One region of the Planococcus plakortidis genome, then DNA from elsewhere that is predicted to be linked to it. Evidence: riboswitches for the same ligand, from Rfam matches in the RefSeq annotation. Region 1 holds a riboswitch; each other region holds the start of a gene.

What was found. A riboswitch is a leader RNA that binds a small molecule or an ion and turns the genes downstream of it on or off. The one in region 1 is predicted to bind S-adenosylmethionine.
Region 2: it holds a riboswitch for S-adenosylmethionine, as region 1 does, so the genes downstream of both, BBI15_RS13995 (methionine ABC transporter ATP-binding protein) here and BBI15_RS01305 (2,3-diketo-5-methylthiopentyl-1-phosphate enolase) in region 1, are expected to answer to the same signal.
Region 3: it holds a riboswitch for S-adenosylmethionine, as region 1 does, so the genes downstream of both, BBI15_RS06000 (methionine ABC transporter ATP-binding protein) here and BBI15_RS01305 (2,3-diketo-5-methylthiopentyl-1-phosphate enolase) in region 1, are expected to answer to the same signal.

What each region holds. Positions count from the first base shown of each region.
Region 1 is NZ_CP016539.2:239,575-242,846, forward strand. Features, by position in the region: gene BBI15_RS01295 (methylthioribulose 1-phosphate dehydratase) at 1-150, opposite strand, end outside; gene BBI15_RS01300 (2-hydroxy-3-keto-5-methylthiopentenyl-1-phosphate phosphatase) at 147-812, opposite strand; gene BBI15_RS01305 (2,3-diketo-5-methylthiopentyl-1-phosphate enolase) at 809-2,032, opposite strand; SAM riboswitch class I at 2,103-2,216, opposite strand; SAM riboswitch class I at 2,531-2,683, shown strand; gene mtnK (S-methyl-5-thioribose kinase) at 2,761-3,272, shown strand, end outside.
Region 2 is NZ_CP016539.2:2,793,514-2,796,785, reverse strand. Features, by position in the region: gene BBI15_RS14005 (pyridoxal phosphate-dependent aminotransferase) at 1-164, opposite strand, end outside; gene BBI15_RS14000 (carbon-nitrogen family hydrolase) at 250-1,044, shown strand; SAM riboswitch class I at 1,091-1,196, shown strand; gene BBI15_RS13995 (methionine ABC transporter ATP-binding protein) at 1,267-2,280, shown strand; gene BBI15_RS13990 (methionine ABC transporter permease) at 2,270-2,941, shown strand; gene BBI15_RS13985 (MetQ/NlpA family ABC transporter substrate-binding protein) at 2,954-3,272, shown strand, end outside.
Region 3 is NZ_CP016539.2:1,181,725-1,184,996, forward strand. Features, by position in the region: gene BBI15_RS05980 (arsenate reductase family protein) at 1-196, shown strand, start outside; gene gcvH (glycine cleavage system protein GcvH) at 274-654, shown strand; gene BBI15_RS05990 (ribonuclease M5) at 717-1,058, shown strand; gene BBI15_RS05995 (thioredoxin family protein) at 1,060-1,383, shown strand; SAM riboswitch class I at 1,419-1,523, shown strand; gene BBI15_RS06000 (methionine ABC transporter ATP-binding protein) at 1,614-2,639, shown strand; partial or broken gene BBI15_RS06005 (methionine ABC transporter permease) at 2,632-3,272, shown strand, end outside.

The sequences.
Region 1 (3,272 bases):
GTCTTTGCCGCTGGCGGTGACGAGAAATTCGAGCGGCTCATCCGATACTTTGATCGCCAAATTGCCGCTTGTTCCCATAAACCAGTCGCGCGCAGCAAGCGCCCGTTTCACTTCGGCGAGTTCTTGCCAGCGGGTTTCGTAAGCGCTCATGAAATCACTCCTAGCTTGGCGTCAAGAATATCCGTCACGTCGTGGAAGCTTTCGAAAGCTTCATAGGCAATGCCGAGCTCCTCGCATTTGTCGACCAGGAAATCCCTGGCGATGACGAGATCCGCTTGTTTGGCGGCTTGCAAGTCGGTGATGGAATCGCCGATGACGATGCTCGTCGATTGCTCCGACATGATGCGGCGCATGACGGACGGTTTGCAGCAGCCGCAGCCTTGGCTGTCGCACTGTTCGTCGCAGCCGTGCGGGAAGCGGATATGGATCTTGTCATTCGAAAAATCCGCTTCGTTGCAATAGATGCCGGCGAATGGACCGTATGGCTCGAGCAATGGGTAGACGAAAAAGTCGATGCCTCCGCTGACGATATAGAGCGGGATGTCATGGCGTTTTGTGTAGGCGACGAAATCGGCGAAGCCTTCGCGGATTTCCGCTTGGTCGAGCGCATAGTTGATGATCTGTTGCTTGGCGGAAGATGGCAGCAAGGCAAACATTTGCTGGACGCCTTCGCATATGGAAATGCGCTGATCGAGAATTTGATCTTTTATCGGCGACCAACCCGGCGGATCGAACTCTTTCATGATGGCGATCAAATTATCGCGGGAAGTCACCGTCCCGTCGAAGTCGCAAAATATGACCGGCTTGCTCATACGGTTTCCCCCCATAATGCTAACGCTTTTTGTAATTCGTCCTGTTGTTTGGCGGCTTCCGTTAAAGCCTGTCCTTGCAGTGCGGCGTCGATCGCTTGGCGGAACGCTTTGCCGCCAGCAGCAGCGCCGTCTGGATGGCCATGGACGCCGCCTCCGGCATTGATGATGCTGTCAACGCCGTAGTCTTCTAACAATAGCGGCACGAGGGCGGGGTGGATGCCAGCGGATGGCACCGGGAAGCTTTGCTTCAAAGGGCCTTCGCTGACCAGTTCCTGACCGAGCTGCAACGCCGTTTCTTTCTCGAGGGCGACGCTGCCGTAAGGGGACGGGAACAAGCTGAAGTCAGCTCCTGCCAGTCGTGTCAGTTTGCCAAGTGCAAGCGCCGTGGACACGCCGTAAAAATCGGATGACGTATACGCGCCGCTGAACGCAGGATGCGCCATAAGCGGGAGTGCCACTTCTTCGTCTTCTGCCAGTTCCTGCAAGACGTCGAATCCGTAGGCATGGACATTGAACAACAAAGCGTCCGCCCCGAGTTCACGTGCCCGCCGCGCCTTGTCGCGCAAGCTTGATGTCCGTCCGGATAAATTGACGGCATACAGCGTGCGATGGCCGGTTTCTTCGTACACTTCGTCTAACACATGACACGCTGCGGTAACGCGCTTGTCAAACGGCGTCAGTGGATTGTCGAATAAAATCTCATCGTCTTTCACCAAGTCGACGCCGCCGAGTGCCTGTTGGCGAAGTTGATCTGATAGATAATCGAGATCGCGGCCGATGACGCCCTTGAAAATACTCATGGCGAGCGGGCGCCCGTTGACACCGAGCGTTTCGCGAATGCCGTCGATCCCAAAACGCGGGCCCGGAAACTGGCGGAGCAGTGATTCTTCAAAATCCAAATCGATCAATTTGATCTCGCCGTCGAGAGACAGCTTGCCAAAGACGGTCGTCAGGATGGCGGGCAAATCCGCTGAGAAGTTGGCCGCCGGGTAATGGATTTTCAGGCGTGCTTGGATGACGCCTTGACGTGCGGGGTGGGTGACATGCGGGAATTCTTCGACCGACACGACGCGCCCTTTATGTTGTTGCAATTGCTGCTGCTCGAGCAATGGCAGATCGGTCCACGAACCGACCGTCAAACCGAGTGCAATGGCTTCTGCTTTTTTTTCGAATGAACCGGCTTTGCCGAATAATTGATATGTCGCGATAACACCGCTCATGAATAACCCTCCTGCTTAGTGGACATAAAAAAACCTCTTCGCAAATAAGAAGAGGTTAATGATTAACGCCTTCTTATTTCCCAGCCAATCGATTGCGTTGGCTGCAAGAATTAGCACCGTGTCCATGATCGGACCGGTTGCCGGGCTTCGTAGGGCTTGTCCCTCCACCTGCTCTGAATAAGAATAGATTATGAAATTATGGCTGTTGCAAAGTAATTCTGATTATTTCATGACAGACAGTATCTGTCAACGGAGAAAATCAAAAATGTCTGAAAAATGTCAGCTGATCACTTCAGGGTGCGTTCTCTAGAAAAAGGCATGCCCAACCGGCTGCGGGTATTTATGAAGAGTGCAGCAAGTAATCGATGAACTAGGAAACCCGAGTATGAAACTCGCCTTTAGCGGAAAGGTTTTCGTTTTTTCAAAATATTTTATTGACAATGAATTCTGAATCGTGCTAGCATTCGTTTCAGAACTTCATAAATGTTGCATAGCAAACTCTTATCAAGAGCAGGCAGAGGGAAATGGCCCGATGACGCCCAGCAACCGACCGTAATACCGTTGTGAGACGGGGCGCTTTGGCGCCGGGATTCGATCCCTTAAGGCACGGTGCTAATTCCATCAGAAATGTACATTTCTGAAAGATAAGAGGCATGGATCTCTTATTCTGCGCCTCTTTCTTTCGGGAAAGAGGCTTTTTATTATTCCACAGAAAAGAGGCAATCAATATGACACTTACAGCACCGTCTACATACAAAGCATTGACTGAACAAGAAGCGATTCGGCTGGCACAGAGTTTGGACGTTTTTGCGTCGTCCGCAACATTGCAATGTGAAGAGATCGGCGACGGCAACTTGAATTACGTATTCCGCATCACCGACTCCGCCACTGGGCATGGGCTCATCATCAAACAAGCCTTGCCGTATGCGAAAGTCGTCGGCGAAAGCTGGCCGCTGACACTGCACCGGGCGACCATTGAAGCAAATGCCTTGAAGCTGCACGGCAGCCTCGCGAAAGGCCGCGTGCCCGAAGTGTATGCGACGGACGCTGCGCTTGCTGTCACCGTCATGGAAGACTTGTCGCAGTTGACGATTTTGCGCAACGGCCTGATCGACGGCAAGCATTACCCGAAGCTTGCGGAACATATCGGCAGTTATTTAGCGCACACCTTGTTCCATACCTCGGATTTCGGTTTGCATCCATTCGAGAAAAAGCGGCTTGCGGCTGAGTTTTCCAATCC
Region 2 (3,272 bases), 710 kb from region 1:
GCCTCTTGCAAGGCTGTGACGATATGCGGCGGTGTTGGCTGATCAGGGTTTCCCTGGCCCAGGTTGATGACGTCTCGCCCTTCGTCGACCGCTTTTGCAACTTTTGCGACAAGCGCGGCGAAAAATTGGTCGGGAAGATTTTGTAATCGATTTGAAAAGTCCATGGAATCCTCCTCATTTTCTAAATAATTGCACATCTACCTCAAATCTTATAGAGTTTAATCTAAACTGTCTACAGGGGGAGAGAACATGAAGATCGCTTGTGTGCAGATGGATATCGCTTTCGGGGGACCGGAAACGAATTTTCAACGCGTGGAAAATTATTTGGAAGAAGCGGCAGAAAACGGCGCAGAGCTCATCGTCCTGCCTGAAATGTGGAACACCGGCTATGCATTGACGGAACTTGATGAACTGGCGGACGGCAATGGCCGAACGGCGGATTTCCTGAAACGATTCGCCAAAGAGCATCGCGTCCATATCGTCGGGGGCTCGGTCTCCACGAAGAAAAAGGGCGGTTTCTACAATACGATGTATGTGGTCGACAGCACGGGCGCACTCGTTTCGGAATACGACAAAGCGCATCGCTTCGGCTTGATGGATGAGCATATCCACCTCGAAGAAGGCCAGTCGCTCGGCACGTTCGAAATAGGCGGCGAGACTTTCGGCGGCGTTATCTGCTATGACATCCGCTTTCCGGAATGGCTGCGTGCACAAGCGCTGAACGGCGCAAAGGCCATCTTCGTGCCCGCGGAATGGCCGGCAGCGCGTATCGATCATTGGCGCATCCTGCTGCAGGCGCGCGCGATCGAGAACCAATGCTTCATCATTGCCGCAAACCGCATCGGCAGCGACCCGAAAAATGAGTTCGGCGGCCATTCGATGGTCATCGCGCCGTGGGGAGAAGTGCGGATGGACATGGGGCAAGAACAAGGCATTGGCTACACCGACATCGATCTCTCGGAAGTCGATGAAGTGCGGGGCCGCATCCCCGTATTCGATGACCGGCGCGTCCCATTGTACAAAAAGTTTGAAAAATCGCATTGACAAGCCATTGCCCCTGCAGGTAATATTGAAAACAACCAAATACGCATGCTTATCAAGAGAGACCGAGGGTAAGGCCCTATGACGTCCGGCAACCCCCATTTATGGGAAGGTGCCAAGTCCTGCAGAATGGAATCCATTCTGAAAGATAAGTCGAAATTCTAATTTTCGATGTCTCTTTTTGATAAAAGAGGCATTTTTTATTTGCCTGGGGGAGTTGACAGCATGATTCAAATCGAAAAACTGAGCAAAACCTATCAAACGAAACATGGCACGGTCAAAGGCGTCGATGATGTCACTTTGGAAGTGAAGACCGGTGAGATTTTCGGCATCGTCGGCTATTCCGGCGCCGGGAAAAGTTCACTCATCCGCTGCATCAATTTGCTTGAACGGCCAACGTCAGGCACGGTGAAAGTCGGCGGCCAGGATTTAACGAAACTGCGTGGCGACGGTTTGCGGAAAGCGCGCCTTAAGATCGGCATGATCTTTCAGCATTTCTACTTGATCAGCCAAAAGACGGTCGCTGAGAACATTTCATTCGCCCTTCGCGCAGCAGGCACACCGGGCAAGAAAATCGGACCACGCGTCGATGAACTGCTGGAAATGGTCGGCTTGTCGGACAAACGCAATGTCTATCCGGCACAGCTGAGCGGCGGGCAAAAGCAGCGCGTCGGTATCGCCCGCGCACTTGCCAATGACCCGGCCGTGCTGTTGTGCGATGAAGCGACATCCGCACTCGACCCGAATACGACTTTATCGATCTTGCGTTTATTGAAAGACATCAACCGCAAGCTCAATATCACGATCGTGTTGATTACGCATGAGATGAACGTCGTCAAGGAAATTTGCGACCGCATGGCGGTCATGCAGGCTGGGCAGGTCATTGAAGAAGGCCGTGTCTACGATATCTTCGCAGAACCGAAAACCGCTTTGACTAAGGAATTCATCTCGAGCGTCGTGTCATTCAATGTGCCGGAAGAAATCCTGAAGAAATGTGATGGCACGATCGTCAAAGTGTTGTTCAAAGGCGAGGTCGCAGGGGACGGCATTATTTCCGATATGCTGCAAAGCTATCCGGTCAAAGGGAATTTCCTGCACGGGGCGATCGAATACATACAGGAATTGCCGCTCGGCATTTTCGTGATGGAACTGAAAGGTGCTCAAACAGATGTGAGTCAGGCGCTTCACTATCTGGAGCAGCGTGAAGCGATTGTGGAGGTGATGGATCATGGGAATTGAATGGGAAAGAATCATCGAATTATGGCCGGAAATCCAAGTGGCGTTCTACCAGACCTTGATCATGATCGGCATCTCGCTCGCAGTGGCGCTTATTGTCGGCTTACCGCTCGGCATTTTATTGTTCGTCACGGACCGCGGCCTGTTCTGGGAAAACCGGCCGGTCAATTCCGTCATCGGGTTTGTCGTCAATATTGTCCGGTCGATTCCGTTCATCATTTTGCTGGTCGCACTCATCCCGCTGACGCAATTGATCACCGGTACGACGATCGGGCCGGTCGCAGCGAGCGTTTCCTTATCGGTGGCGGCGATCCCGTTTTTCGCGCGCATCGTCGAAACCGCGCTGCGGGATATCGATAAAGGCGTCATCGAAGCGGCCATCGCGGTCGGTGCCACGCCTTGGATGATCATCAAGGACGTGCTGTTGCCGGAAGCAAAGGCGAGCCTGATCCAAGGCATCACGCTGACGGTCATCAGCCTCATCGCCTATTCCGCGATGGCGGGCGTCGTCGGTGGCGGCGGCATCGGCGATTTGGCGATCCGTTTCGGCTATTACCGATATGATAATACGATCATGATCGTGACGGTCGTCATCTTGATCGTGCTCGTCCAATTGATTCAACAGGCAGGCGACTTTACAGCCAAAAAACTCGATAAACGATAAGGGGAGAATAACATGAAGAAACTCACATGGATATTGGCAGCGAGCGCGCTCACTTTAGCCGCATGCGGCGGAGAAGAAGCGGACACAGGAACGACAGAAGGCGGCGAAGCGTCGAAAGACATTAAGCTCGGCGCGACTGCCGGCCCTTATAGCGATATGCTGAACGCAGCGATCGTACCGGCGCTTGAAGAAAAAGGCTATACGGTCGAAACGATCGAATTCAGCGATTATATCCAGCCGAACAACGCGTTGAACAACGGAGAAATCGACGCCAACTTGTTCCAGCATACGGTTTATCTGGAAAACTTCGAAACAGAAAATGATATGGACC
Region 3 (3,272 bases), 940 kb from region 1:
GAAGAAGTTTTTCAATACGAGCGGCAAGAAATACCGCGAGCTCGAATTGAAGGACAAGCTGCCGGAAATGCCAGCAGATGAACAATACGAATTGCTCGCATCTGACGGCATGCTCATCAAGCGCCCGCTCGCATGGGACGGATCGCAAGCGACGCTCGGCTTCAAGGAAGACACTTACGCAAATACATGGAGCTGACAAGTTTGTCATCTTGTTTTTCATCCTTGGTTGTGGCAAACTGAAATTGAGTCAATTACATATTTGGAGGGGTTTGGATGAGCACACCACAAGAGCTTCGCTATTCAAAAGAACACGAATGGGTCAAGGTCGAAGACGGCAAGGCACGGATCGGCATCACTCATTTCGCGCAAGATGAACTTGGAGACATCGTATTTGTCGAGCTTCCGCAAGTCGGCGACGAGCTGAAGAAAGACGAGCCATTCGGCAGCGTGGAGTCCGTTAAAACGGTATCGGAATTGTATGCGCCGATCAGCGGGAAAATCGTCGAAGTCAATACCGAGCTTGAAGACAGCCCGGAATTCGTCAACGAATCACCTTACGAAAAAGCGTGGATGGTCGTTGTGGAAGCCCCTTCCGAAGATGAGGTCAATGCATTGATGTCAGCTGACGAATACAAAGAAATGACAAATGAGTAAGTTCTGAAAGCGCCTCTTTTTGGCGCTTTTTTTTCATATATCGTTTCCTGGAGGGATTAGGCATGGAAAAAGTGATAGTGGTTGAAGGTATCAGCGACAAAACCCGGATAGCGCCATTGATTGCAGAACCCGTGACGATTCTTTGCACAAATGGTACAGTTAGTGCTACAAGACTCGAGGAAATGCTGCTGCCGTTCGAAGGGCAGGACATCATCATCCTGGTCGATGCGGACGCTTCCGGCGATAAACTGCGCAAGCTCATCAAGCGCGAGTTTCCGGAAGCCCGCCATTTCCATATCGACCGGAGTTATAAAGAAGTGGCGACAACGCCGCTACGGAAGCTTCTCGACGTGCTGATCGCGGCAGATGTGCGGGTCTTAAATCCAGTTGCAGGGAATGACTAGAATGAACGAATGGACACATAAAGAATGGCTCAAGGAAAAAAATACACAGCCTGTTTCAGCTTATTATCTGTACACGCCGATGTGTGGTACCTGCCAAGTGGCCAGCAAGATGCTTGGAGTAGTGGCGGAACTTATGCCAGAACTTCCGATGGGCAAAGCCAATTTGAATTATGTACAGGAAGTCGCGGAACTTTATGAAGTCGAAAGTGTGCCATGCCTGCTGATTTCACGGGACGGCAAAGTGACGGACAAGATCTATGCTTTCCAATCTGTGCCGCATTTGTATGAGAAATTGAAATCGGTTGACGAATACAGCCAGCCATGATAAATTTAATTTCTGAAATTAACTTAATAGCGTAACTCTTATAAAGAGAGGTGGAGGGAAGTGCCCGATGAAGCCCGGCAACCGTCATGAAAATGAAATGGTGCCAAGTCACTCAAAGTGGAAACTTTGAAAGATGAGAGAACGGTTTATTGTGTTTACACATGCGCCTTTCTGCTTATCTGAGCAGGAAGGCTTTTTTATTAGCAAAAGATTTAGGAGAGTGCCCAACCATGATTGAGTTAAAAGGATTGACGAAAGTATTCGACACCGGCAAAGCACGCTTGACGGCTGTCGACCATGTCGATTTGACAGTGCCGGCAGGCGAGATTTTTGGCATCATCGGCTATAGTGGAGCGGGGAAAAGTACTTTGATCCGCCTGCTGAATGGCCTGGAAAAGCCGAGCGAAGGTTCCGTTGAGATCAACGGCCAGAACATCACGGCGATTTCGGGACCTAAGCTCCGGAAAGCCCGCCAGAAGGTCAGCATGATCTTCCAGCATTTCAATTTGCTATGGTCACGGACAGTCCGTGAAAACATCGAATTCCCACTCGAGATCGCGGGAGTGGAAAAAGAAGAGCGCCGCAAACGTTCAGCGGAATTGATTGAATTGGTTGGCTTGGAAGGGCGCGAGAATGCGTACCCTTCTCAGCTATCCGGCGGGCAGAAGCAGCGCGTCGGTATCGCCCGGGCGCTCGCCAATGACCCGGAAGTCTTACTTTGCGATGAGGCGACATCGGCGCTCGACCCGCAAACGACCGATGCGATTTTGGATTTGCTGGTCGATATCAATAAACGCCTCGGCTTGACGATCGTGCTGATCACCCACGAAATGCACGTTATCCGGAAGATTTGCCACCGCGTAGCTGTTATGGAAGGCGGGCGCGTCGTCGAGCTTGGCGAAGTGCTGAATGTCTTCCAGCATCCAAAGGAAGACATCACGAAGCGCTTTGTCGCCCAAGTGACCGAGACGGAAGATTCGGCAGAGACTGTCCGTCATTTACGTGAACAATATCCGGAAGGGCAATTGGTCAAATTGATCTTCGTCGGGGACCAGGCAGAGCAGCCGATCCTGACCCAGCTGATCCGCGAGCATGCGGTGGAAGTCAATATCGTCCACGGCAATATCTCCCACACCCAGCGCGGGGCATACGGGACGCTGATCCTTCAATTGAAAGGCGCAGCGGATGAAACCGCGAAGGCGTTAGCCTTCCTCGGTGCCCATGATGTACAGACGGAGGTGATGGGCGATGCTTGAAACTTTATTCCCGAACGTTGACTGGCAGGATATGTGGGAAGCGACATTGGAAACGATTTACATGACGGCAATGTCCACACTTTTTACATTCATTATCGGGCTCGTGCTCGGGTCATTTTATTCCTGACCGCCCCCATCAATTATGGGCCAACAAGATCGTCAATTGGCTGACTGGCGCATTCGTCAATATTTTCCGTTCAATTCCGTTCATCATCCTGATCATCTTGTTGATCCCGTTCACGAAATTCATGATCGGGTCGATCCGGGGGCCGAATGCGGCGCTGCCGGCATTGATCATCGGCGCTGCCCCCTTCTATGCACGCATGGTATTGATTGCCTTGAAAGAAATTGACAAAGGCGTCATCGAGGCGGCTCGTTCGATGGGAGCGACGACTTGGACAATCATCCGTAAAGTCTTGTTGCCGGAATCCAAACCGGCATTGATCTCTGGAATCACCGTTACTGCCATTGCTTTAGTGGGCTACACGGCCATGGCAGGCATCATCGGGGCCGGTGGGCTTGGCACACTGGCATTCCTGGATGGCTTCCAAAGAAGCCGGGAAGATGTCACGCTGATGGCGACTATCGCAATCTTGGTCATCGTTTTCGCCGTTCAGTTTATCGGGGACTTTT